2 regions of the Agrobacterium vacciniicorymbosi genome follow, and region 1 is predicted to be linked to the other one. Evidence: riboswitches for the same ligand, from Rfam matches in the RefSeq annotation. Region 1 holds a riboswitch; the other holds the start of a gene.

Region 1 (4,731 bases):
GCAATTCGCTTTACATCTGCACGCCGCACAATTGGGCCATCGCCATCGATGCGGCGACTGGCAAGGAAAAGTGGAAATACGATCCCAATTCGGGCATGAACCCGGACCGTCAGCATCAGACTTGCCGCGGCGTGACCTATTATGCCGACCCAACGGCACAGGCTGGTTCGCCCTGTGCGGCACGCGTTTATCTCCCGACTTCGGATGCGCGTCTGATTGCTCTCGACGCGGAAAGCGGTCAGGTTTGCACGTCCTTTGCAGACAAGGGCACGCTGCATCTGGAAAGCGGCATGGAGTATAATCCAGCCGGCTATTATTACTCGACATCCCCACCCGCCATTGCTGGCAACAAGATCATCATCGGCGGTGCCGTCAACGACAACTATTCGACGCAGGAACAGTCCGGCGTCATCAGAGCGTTCGATGTCAACAGCGGTGCCTTGATCTGGAACTGGGATTCGGGAAACCCCACCCAGACCCAGCCGCTTCAGCCGGGTCAGACCTATACGACCAACTCTCCCAACAGCTGGTCGGTTTTCAGCGTCGATGAAGCGCTTGGGCTCGTCTATATCCCGCTCGGAAATCAGGTTCCAGATCAGCTCGGTATGGGCCGGAGTGCCAATGTCGAGAAATACTCCTCCTCCATCGTCGCGCTGGATGTGAACACCGGGCAGGACAAATGGGTGCGCCAGTTCGTGCATCACGATCTGTGGGACATGGATGTTCCCGCACAGCCTGTGCTGCTCGACATCACCAAGAAGGATGGTCAGACTGTTCCGGCACTGGTTGGACCGACCAAGCAGGGCGACATCTACGTGCTGGATCGCCGCAGTGGTGAGCCGATCCTGGCGATGACCGAAGAGCCTGCGCCATCTGGTACGATCCCCGAAGATTTCAGTGCTCCGACGCAGCCGACTTCGGCGCTGTCCTTCAAGCCTGATCCGCTCCAGGAAAAGAACATGTGGGGCGTCTCCATGTTCGACCAGCTGGCATGCCGCATCAAGTTTCATCAGCTGAATTACAAGGGCCGCTACACGCCGCCATCGCTCAACGGCAGCATCATCTATCCCGGCAATTTCGGCACCTTCAACTGGGGCAGTGTCGCTGTCGATCCAGAACGCCAGGTCATGTTCGGCATGCCGACCTATCTGGCCTTCACATCGCAGCTCGTGCCGCGCGCCCAGATCCCCGCAAAGGGGCAGGATGAAAAGGGCAGCGAGCAGGGCCTGAACCGAAATGATGGTGCGCCCTATGGCGTTCTCATGGGACCGTTCCTCGGACCGCTCGGCATTCCCTGCCAGGCTCCGCCATGGGGCTATGTGGCCGGTGCCGATCTGCGCACGGGTGAGGTCGCCTACAAGCACAAGAACGGTACCGTCTACGACATGACGCCGCTGCCGCTGCCCTTCAAAGTCGGCGTACCCGGCATCGGTGGCCCGATGATTACCAAGGGCGGCGTTGCCTTCCTCGGTGCGGCTGTCGATGATTACTTGCGCGCCTATGATCTGACATCCGGCAAGCAGCTGTGGGAAGCGCGTCTTCCCGCAGGTGGACAGGCAACGCCGATGACCTATGCCATGAATGACGGCAAGCAATATGTGGTCATCGTCGCAGGCGGACACGGCTCCGTCGGCACGAAGCCCGGCGATTATGTGATCGCCTATACCCTGCCTTGAATGGGCGGTGATGAATTGTGAAATAATGGCCGGGACGAAAGTTCCGGCCTTTTTGCTTTGTGTTACCATCATGCCGTTTTTCCGAAATCATATCTTGCAATCGATATGTAATAACATTACAGCAATCATTGCTTGACGACGGTTTCTGAATGGGGCTATCTGCACGCGACGGTTTCGAGCGAGTGATCGCGAGGAATAATAGGGAATACGGTGCGAACCTTGGTTCAATGCCGTAGCTGCCCCCGCAACTGTAAGCGGATTGTCGAACCCTTTGGCGCTCATCCAAGCGTCATGCCACTGCGGGTGAATATCGCGGGAAGGTGGGTGAAGACGCAAATCCGTGAGCCAGGAGACCTGCCGTCATAAGTTCATTCCAAGTCACGGGCGGGGATGCCCGGAACAGGAGACGTCGTGATTGCATCTAGCGCCCGCCAGCGCCTTATTCCATCTGCCATGTCCCGGTTTCGGATCGTCTCTGCCCGTGTTCTCACGGACTGAGCATCGACACATGTTCACATTGGTCTGCTTCTCGCCGACCGCTGACGATTTCGGGGACTATCGGAAATGACATTCAGTTTCAAACAGACGGTTTTTGCAGCCAGTTTTGCCGTTGTGGCAATGGCAACGGCCATGCCTGCGGCTCAGGCAGCCGAGACGACCTATCCGCTGACCTTCAAGAATTGCGGTCGCGACGTGACCTTTACCCATGCGCCAGAGCGTACGGTGTCCATCGGTCAAAGCACCACGGAAATTCTCTATCTGCTCGGTCTGGCCGATAAGGTCGTGGGCACCGCGGTCTGGATTGGCCCAGTTATCAAGGGCTATGAAGAGGCCAATGCCAAGATCGACCGTCTGGCCGATAACGATCCGAGTTTTGAAAGCGTGCTGGCCAAAAAGCCTGATCTCGTCACGGCCCAGTTTCAGTGGCATGTCGGCCCGGAAGGCATCGTCGCCAAGCCGCAGCAGTTCGAAGAGCTGAAAATTCCCGTTTACACCTCGCCTGCCGATTGCACCGGCAAGGACAATTCGGGCGGTGGCGATGGCGTGCGCCATTCCGTCTTCACCATGGACCTGATCTATCAGGAAGTGACTGAACTCGCGCAAATCTTCAATGTGCAGGACAGGGGCGAAAAGCTCGTGGCCGATCTGAAGGCTCGCGAAGAAGCGGCACGCAAGAAGATCGCCTCTGCCGATGGCAAGCTGTCTGCCGTCTTCTGGTTCTCCAGTGCGGAGTTGGATATCGATCCCTACGTTGCGGGCACCAATGGTGCACCCGGCTACATCATGTCCGCGCTTGGCATCAAGAATGTCATCAACAGCGAGGAAGAGTGGCCGACGGTGGGTTGGGAAACCATTGCCAAGTCGCAGCCGACCCTGGTTGTTGCCGGTAAGATGGACCGCAGGCGGTTTCCGGCAGATGATATCGTTGTCAAGGAGAAGTTCCTGAAGGAAGATCCGGTCACGAGCCTGATGCCGTCCGTCAAACAGGGGCACATCGTTGCCATGGATGCGCAGGCCATGAACCCGACCATCCGCACCATCGAAGGTATCGAAGTTCTGGCCGACGCCGTCGTCCAGCTCGGCCTTGCCAAGTAAGCCATGCGTGCTTGTTTCATCTTCACCCGTGCCGCCTTGCTGGCGGTCGGGTGTCTGGCTCTGGCGCTCTGGTTCGGGGCTGCCATCGGCGAGACATCCATTCCCATGGATGTCGTCGCCAAGACGGTCGCAAACCGTGTGTTCCATGCAGGCTATCCGCTCGATGCCATCGATGAAGGCATCATCTGGAACTACCGCCTCAGCCGGGCGGTGGTGGCTGCCTGCTGTGGTGCGGCACTGGCCATGTCCGGCGTCGTGCTTCAATCGCTTCTGCGCAATCCTTTGGCCGATCCGTATATTCTCGGGATTTCTGCGGGTGCATCGACCGGTGCCGTTGGCGTTGCCATTCTGGGCTTCGGTGCCGGCATGCTGACCATGCCGCTTGGCGCATTTCTGGGGGCAATCGTGGCATTTGCGCTTGTCAGTCTGCTGGCCTTGCGGGCAGGCAGCGGCAACAGCGCCATCATTCTCGCAGGTGTCGCCGGTTCGCAGCTCTTCAACGCGCTGACCTCCTTCATCGTGACCAAGGCGGCCAATGCCGAACAGGCACGTGGCATCATGTTCTGGTTGCTGGGCAATCTGTCCGGCGTTCGCTGGCCGGATGTGTGGCTGGCCTTGCCTGTCGCGATTGGTGGTTTCGTCGTGTGTCTGTGGCATGCGCGTGCGCTGGACGCCTTTACCTTCGGCTCCGAATCCGCCGCCTCTCTCGGCATACCCGTGCGTCGCGTCTACATTGTTCTGACCGGCGTTTCCGCCTTGATGACGGCTATCATGGTCAGCATCGTCGGCTCCATCGGCTTTATTGGTCTCGTCATTCCCCATGCCGCACGCATGATCGTCGGCATTCGCCATGGTCTTCTTCTGCCCGCTGCTGCCTTGACGGGGGCAGTATTCATGATCGCTGCCGATATTCTGTCGCGCACCATCATCGCAGGCCAGGTTCTGCCCATCGGCGTCATCACCGCATTGTTCGGCGCACCCGCTTTCGCTCTCATTCTCAGCCAGCGACGGAGGGCCGTATGATGCTTTCAGCCCAGGATGTGTGCTGGTCTGCCGGTGGCGTGGACATCGTCAAAAATGTCAGTCTGGAGATCAGGCCGGGTGAATTTTTAGGGATCGTCGGGCCGAACGGCTCTGGCAAGACGAGCCTCATGTCGCTCCTCTGCGGTATTCGCAAATCGAAATCCGGCGAGGTTACGTTGGATGGCAAGGCGATGCAGGAGATGAACCGCCGGGACGTTGCGCGCTCCATTGCATTCGTTGAGCAACAGGCGGAAACGCAGGAGCGGATTAATGCCCGTCAGGCCGTGGAGCTTGGCCGCACACCGCATATCGGTGCCTTGTCGCCATGGTCGGTGCATGATGACGCTATCGTGGATCAGGCGCTGCGGGATGTGGACGCCGAACATCTTGCAAAGCGCATGTGGCACACGCTGTCGGGCGGCGAGCGGCAGCGTTT
Region 2 (4,731 bases), on a different contig from region 1:
ACGATCCGGCTCAGCCTGATGAACGAGGCCACGCCCACCCTCCGGGTCTGGTGCCTTAAAGGAAATCGCTCCGGCCAGAAGACGGCCATCCAGCTCTGGCAACACCACATGCATGGCAAGATCGGAAGGGTTGAGGCCACGCATATTGTCCGCCCAGCCATCGCGGCGGGTGGTGGCCATGATGACCTGAAAGGTTGCCACGCCCAGCCGGTCGAACAGGCTCTTGCCGTCCTCATCCGACTGGCTGGCAAAGGCAGTTGCCGTCACCATCGCCGCCGGCTTTAAACGACCGAGCGTCTCTTCCAGAAACCGGATCGCTTCATTGTCTTTCAAACCGCTGACGAAGATCGGCAAAGGGGCAAAGCCGCGCTCGCGAAGCGCTGCATAAAGCGCGTCGATGGGAGCGACATCGGCGGCCATCAGCATGGAGCGGTAAAACAGGATTGGTAGCAGGGGTGCACCATTTGCAAAGCCATTCAGCGCAGCATTGAGGTCAACGACGCCTTCATCGGGCTTGTAAAATCCGCTTTTTGGCAAGGGCTCTGCTGCCATGTCCGGCCAGCCTTCCCCCCGCGCAAAGGCCGCAAGTCCTTTTGCAACCCGGTCCATATTCTCAGGCCCGCCTTCCCGGAAGAAAGACAGGATTTTGAACTGCGTCGGCAGATCGACTGTGGAGGCAGCCTCAAGCTTCTCATCGCGCTCGCTGCATTCCCCCGGCAAAAGCACCAGCTTGATACCGCGCCGCCGCGCCATTCTCGACAATTCGTCCACGCCGTAACGCCAGCGGTCGGCGCCGCCGAGAATCCGGATAAGGATCAGCTTGGCATGTTCCGCCGTCTTTTCGATCCACAGATCGAACGACATGGGATGGCGAAGTTCGGAGAGGTTGGCGGAGAGGAGCGAGACCGACCCATCCGTACTGCGCTGCCATCCACGTTCCAGCCCACCCAGATCGCTGGCCGAAAAGGACAGCACCACCACATCCGCCTGACCCTGGTTGAGATCAACCGGCTCGATCAGGTCGTCCAGAGACGAGGATGTGGTGGCGAGGATGTGCATAGATCAGGCCGCCAGCATCCGCTCGATCTTTGCGCGGTCGAGACCCTTTTCGCCGATCACCACCAGACGGCTGCGGCGCACCTCGCCGGACGCCCAGGGGCGGTCGAAGTAATGGTTGACGCGTGAGCCAACCGCCTGCACCTGCAACCGCATCGGCTTGGACGAGACCTCGACAAAACCCTTGATGCGCAGCACGTTTTCAGAGGCCGCCGTTTCGGAAATGCGAGCAGCCAGTGCATCGGCATCCGTCACGGCACCCAGTTCCACGACGAAGCTGTCGAACTCGTCGTGATCGTGGTCTTCTTCCTCATCGTGATGGGTGTGGCGGTTTTCGATATCCTCTTCCACCGCAAGGCCAAGTCCGATCAGCACGGCAGGATCGACGGCACCATTGGACGCAACGACGATCTTCGCAGCCTTCGGCAGATGCGCATTGATATGCGCCTTGGCGCGCTCCAGACCTTCGGCATCCAGTAGATCACCCTTGGTCAGAACGATGAGGTCGGCGCAGGCAATCTGGTCCTCGAAGACTTCTTCGACCGGATCGTCATGGTCAAGTGCTTCGTCATTCTGGCGCTGGGCGGCAAGCGCCTCCAGATCATGCGAGACCATACCTTCGGCAAGGGCTGCGCCATCGGCCACGGCGACCACGGCATCCACCGTCACCCGGCTTTTGATCGCGGGCCACTGGAAGGCCTGCACGAGTGGCTTTGGCAGAGCAAGCCCCGACGTTTCGATCAGAATATGCTCGACGCGCGGCTGACGGCTCAGAATCTGTTCGATGGCGGGTTGGAAATCATCGGCCACGGTGCAGCAGATGCAGCCATTGGCCAGTTCAACGATGTTTTCCTCCGGGCAGCTTTCGATGCCGCAGCCCTTCAGAATTTCGCCGTCGATGCCGACATCGCCGAACTCGTTGACGATAATCGCCAGCCGCTTGCCCTCGAGCTTTTCCAGAAGGCCGCGCAAAAGCGTGGTTTTTCCCGCGCCCAGAAAGCCGGTGATGATGGTGCAGGGAACGCGATCGAGCGTTGTCATGATGTCTCCTCGGTGAAATGCAAAGGGGGAATGCGCGACACAAGGCCACGCTTCAAACTATCGGGGCGTCCGCGCCAGGGCATCAACCCATCCGGTGCTTCGGCCAATAAGCGCGCGCCAGTCATCAGGTCTGCGGCATCATCTTCGGTCAGTCCGCCGAACATATAGGACCAGCCGTCGGCGCTGCGCATGGCGGCGCTGAGGCCACGCTTGCAATTGGCAAGGCAATTGACGCTGCGAACGGTCACGCCTTCACTCGCTCCAAGCGCTAAGGCAGCCTCCGTCAGAAGCGCGCCGGGGCGGGGGTCTGCATTCGGTTCGGCTTCGGACCGGCAGCTGCGGCAGACGAAGACCACGACGCCGGGTGCGGTGTCACGGTCCGTCTTTTCGGTCTGGCTGGTCGATGTCGCTGTAATATCCAAGGGTCTGCTTTCCGCGCCTTCAAAATGTCTCAGGGGTGCGGATATCGAAAACGGAATGCGGGACACGCACAACCATCGTTCGAACAACCGGCTGACCGGAGCACCCCGCCCGGCAGACGTTTTTCCTGAAACGGCAGGTCTCCTGGCTTGCGGCTTCGACACCCTTGCGCTGCCTTCCCGGATTGTCATCCAGTGGCGTTCAGCGCGGGCTCACCGCTTACAGTTGCGGGGGCAGCCACGGATTTGTCCGCTCAAGCGAAATGCACCGTGTTCCCTCTTAGCTTTTCCCGTTGCCGGAAAAAGACCGTCAGTCCTTAACCCTTATGCCCTGCGATGCTTTTGTGTCAATGCCGCGCATCATTGCCGCGGCACGCGTTTTGGTTATAGTCGCCGCTTTGAAAAAGCATGAGACCCGGAAGGACCAGCCGCCATGACCCGCGACATCAGCGACAGCGAAGCCGAACGTCACCGCGCCAAAATGGTCAACCGCAAGGCCGTGCAGGATGCTGAAGTCTCGGAAAAGACCATCGAAAAAGGTCTGCTGATGATCAACACCGGCCCCGGCAAGGGCAAGTCCACCGCCGCTTTTGGTCTGGCCCTACGCATGCTGGGCACCGGCAGGCGCGTCGGCATCGTGCAGTTCATCAAGGGCGCATGGTCCACCGGCGAGCAGGGCGCTCTGGCACTGTTCGGCGACCGTGTCGAATGGCGCACCATGGGTGAAGGTTTCACGTGGGACACTCAGGATCTCAAACGCGACGTCGCTGCTGCCACCAAAGCCTGGGAAGAGGCAAAGACGCTGATGGCCGATGAAACCATCGGCCTTGTGGTACTGGATGAGCTCAACATCGCGCTGCGCTATGACTATCTGCCGCTGGAGGAGGTGGTGGAGACCCTGCAGAACCGTCGCCCCGGCCTGCACGTCATCGTCACAGGCCGCAACGCCAAGCAGCCGCTGATCGATGCCGCCGATATGGTGACGGAGATGACGCTGGTGAAACACCACTTCAAGGCAGGCGTCAAAGCGCAGTCCGGCATAGAGTTCTAATTCATGACAGCACGCGTTTTGATGTTTCAGGGGACCGGCTCCGATGTCGGCAAATCGCTGATGGTGGCGGGGCTGGCGCGTGCCTTTACCCGGCGCGGGCTGTCCGTCATGCCCTTCAAACCGCAAAACATGTCCAACAATGCCGCCGTGACCGCCGATGGCGGAGAGATCGGCCGGGCGCAGGCCTTGCAGGCGCGCGCTGCAGGAGTGCCCCTATCCGTACACATGAACCCCGTGCTGCTCAAACCCCAGAGCGAGACCGGCGCACAGGTGGTTGTGCAAGGCAAGGTCATCGGCAACGCCAAGGCTGCGGATTACCAACACATGAAAGCCGGGCTGATGCCGCGCGTGCTGGAAAGTTTCGAGCATCTCAAAACCAAGGCAGATCTGGTGCTGGTGGAAGGCGCGGGCAGTGCATCCGAAGTCAATCTCCGCGCCAATGACATTGCCAATATGGGCTTTGCCCGTGCAGCCGATGCACCCGTCATCCTCATCGGCGATATCGACCGGGGCGGCGTCATTGCCAGCCTCGTCGGCACTAAGACGGTTCTGGATGCAGATGATGCGGCGATGATCGAAGGTTTCATCGTCAACCGCTTCAGGGGCGATCCGAGCCTGTTCGATGAGGGGATGCGGATCATCGCAGACAAGACCGGCTGGAACCAGATCGGCTTGCTGCCGCATTTTGCCGATGCCAGCCGCTTGCCCGCCGAAGATGCACTGGGGCTATCGGCACCGGGACAGAGGAAACCGGGTGCGAAAATCCGCATTGCGGTCCCCATCCTGCCGCATATCTCCAATTTCGATGATCTAGACCCCTTGGAGGCGGAACCGGATGTCGAGTTGATACGGGTGCGCCAAGGAGATGTCATTCCGGCAGATTGCACGCTGGTGCTGCTCTGCGGTTCCAAATCCACGATTGCCGATCTCACCACTTTGAAAAATGCAGGTCTGTATGTGGATATCAAGGCGCATCTTCGGCGCGGCGGTTCTGTGCTTGGTCTATGCGGCGGTTACCAGATGCTGGGCAATAGTGTTGCCGACCCTGATGGGATAGAAGGCGCGCCGGTGACCGTGCAGGGGCTAGGTGTGCTTGACGTCGATACCGTGCTGACCGGCGATAAGAAGCTTGTGTCGGTGACAGGTCGCAGTTTCGACGGCGTA

What was found. A riboswitch is a leader RNA that binds a small molecule or an ion and turns the genes downstream of it on or off. The one in region 1 is predicted to bind cobalamin.
Region 2: linked by a shared signal. The riboswitch ahead of ABUK73_RS21820 (DUF1636 family protein) and the one ahead of ABUK73_RS14780 (ABC transporter substrate-binding protein) in region 1 are both predicted to bind cobalamin.

The regions. Positions count from the first base shown of each region.
Region 1 covers NZ_JBETMF010000008.1:242,342-247,072, reverse strand. The annotation lists gene ABUK73_RS14785 (glucose/quinate/shikimate family membrane-bound PQQ-dependent dehydrogenase) at 1-1,676, shown strand, start outside; cobalamin riboswitch at 1,829-2,052, shown strand; gene ABUK73_RS14780 (ABC transporter substrate-binding protein) at 2,295-3,272, shown strand; gene ABUK73_RS14775 (FecCD family ABC transporter permease) at 3,276-4,295, shown strand; gene ABUK73_RS14770 (ABC transporter ATP-binding protein) at 4,292-4,731, shown strand, end outside.
Region 2 covers NZ_JBETMF010000017.1:89,676-94,406, forward strand. The annotation lists gene cobN (cobaltochelatase subunit CobN) at 1-1,059, opposite strand, end outside; gene cobW (cobalamin biosynthesis protein CobW) at 1,063-2,100, opposite strand; gene ABUK73_RS21820 (DUF1636 family protein) at 2,094-2,519, opposite strand; cobalamin riboswitch at 2,635-2,843, opposite strand; gene cobO (cob(I)yrinic acid a,c-diamide adenosyltransferase) at 2,950-3,567, shown strand; gene ABUK73_RS21830 (cobyric acid synthase) at 3,571-4,731, shown strand, end outside.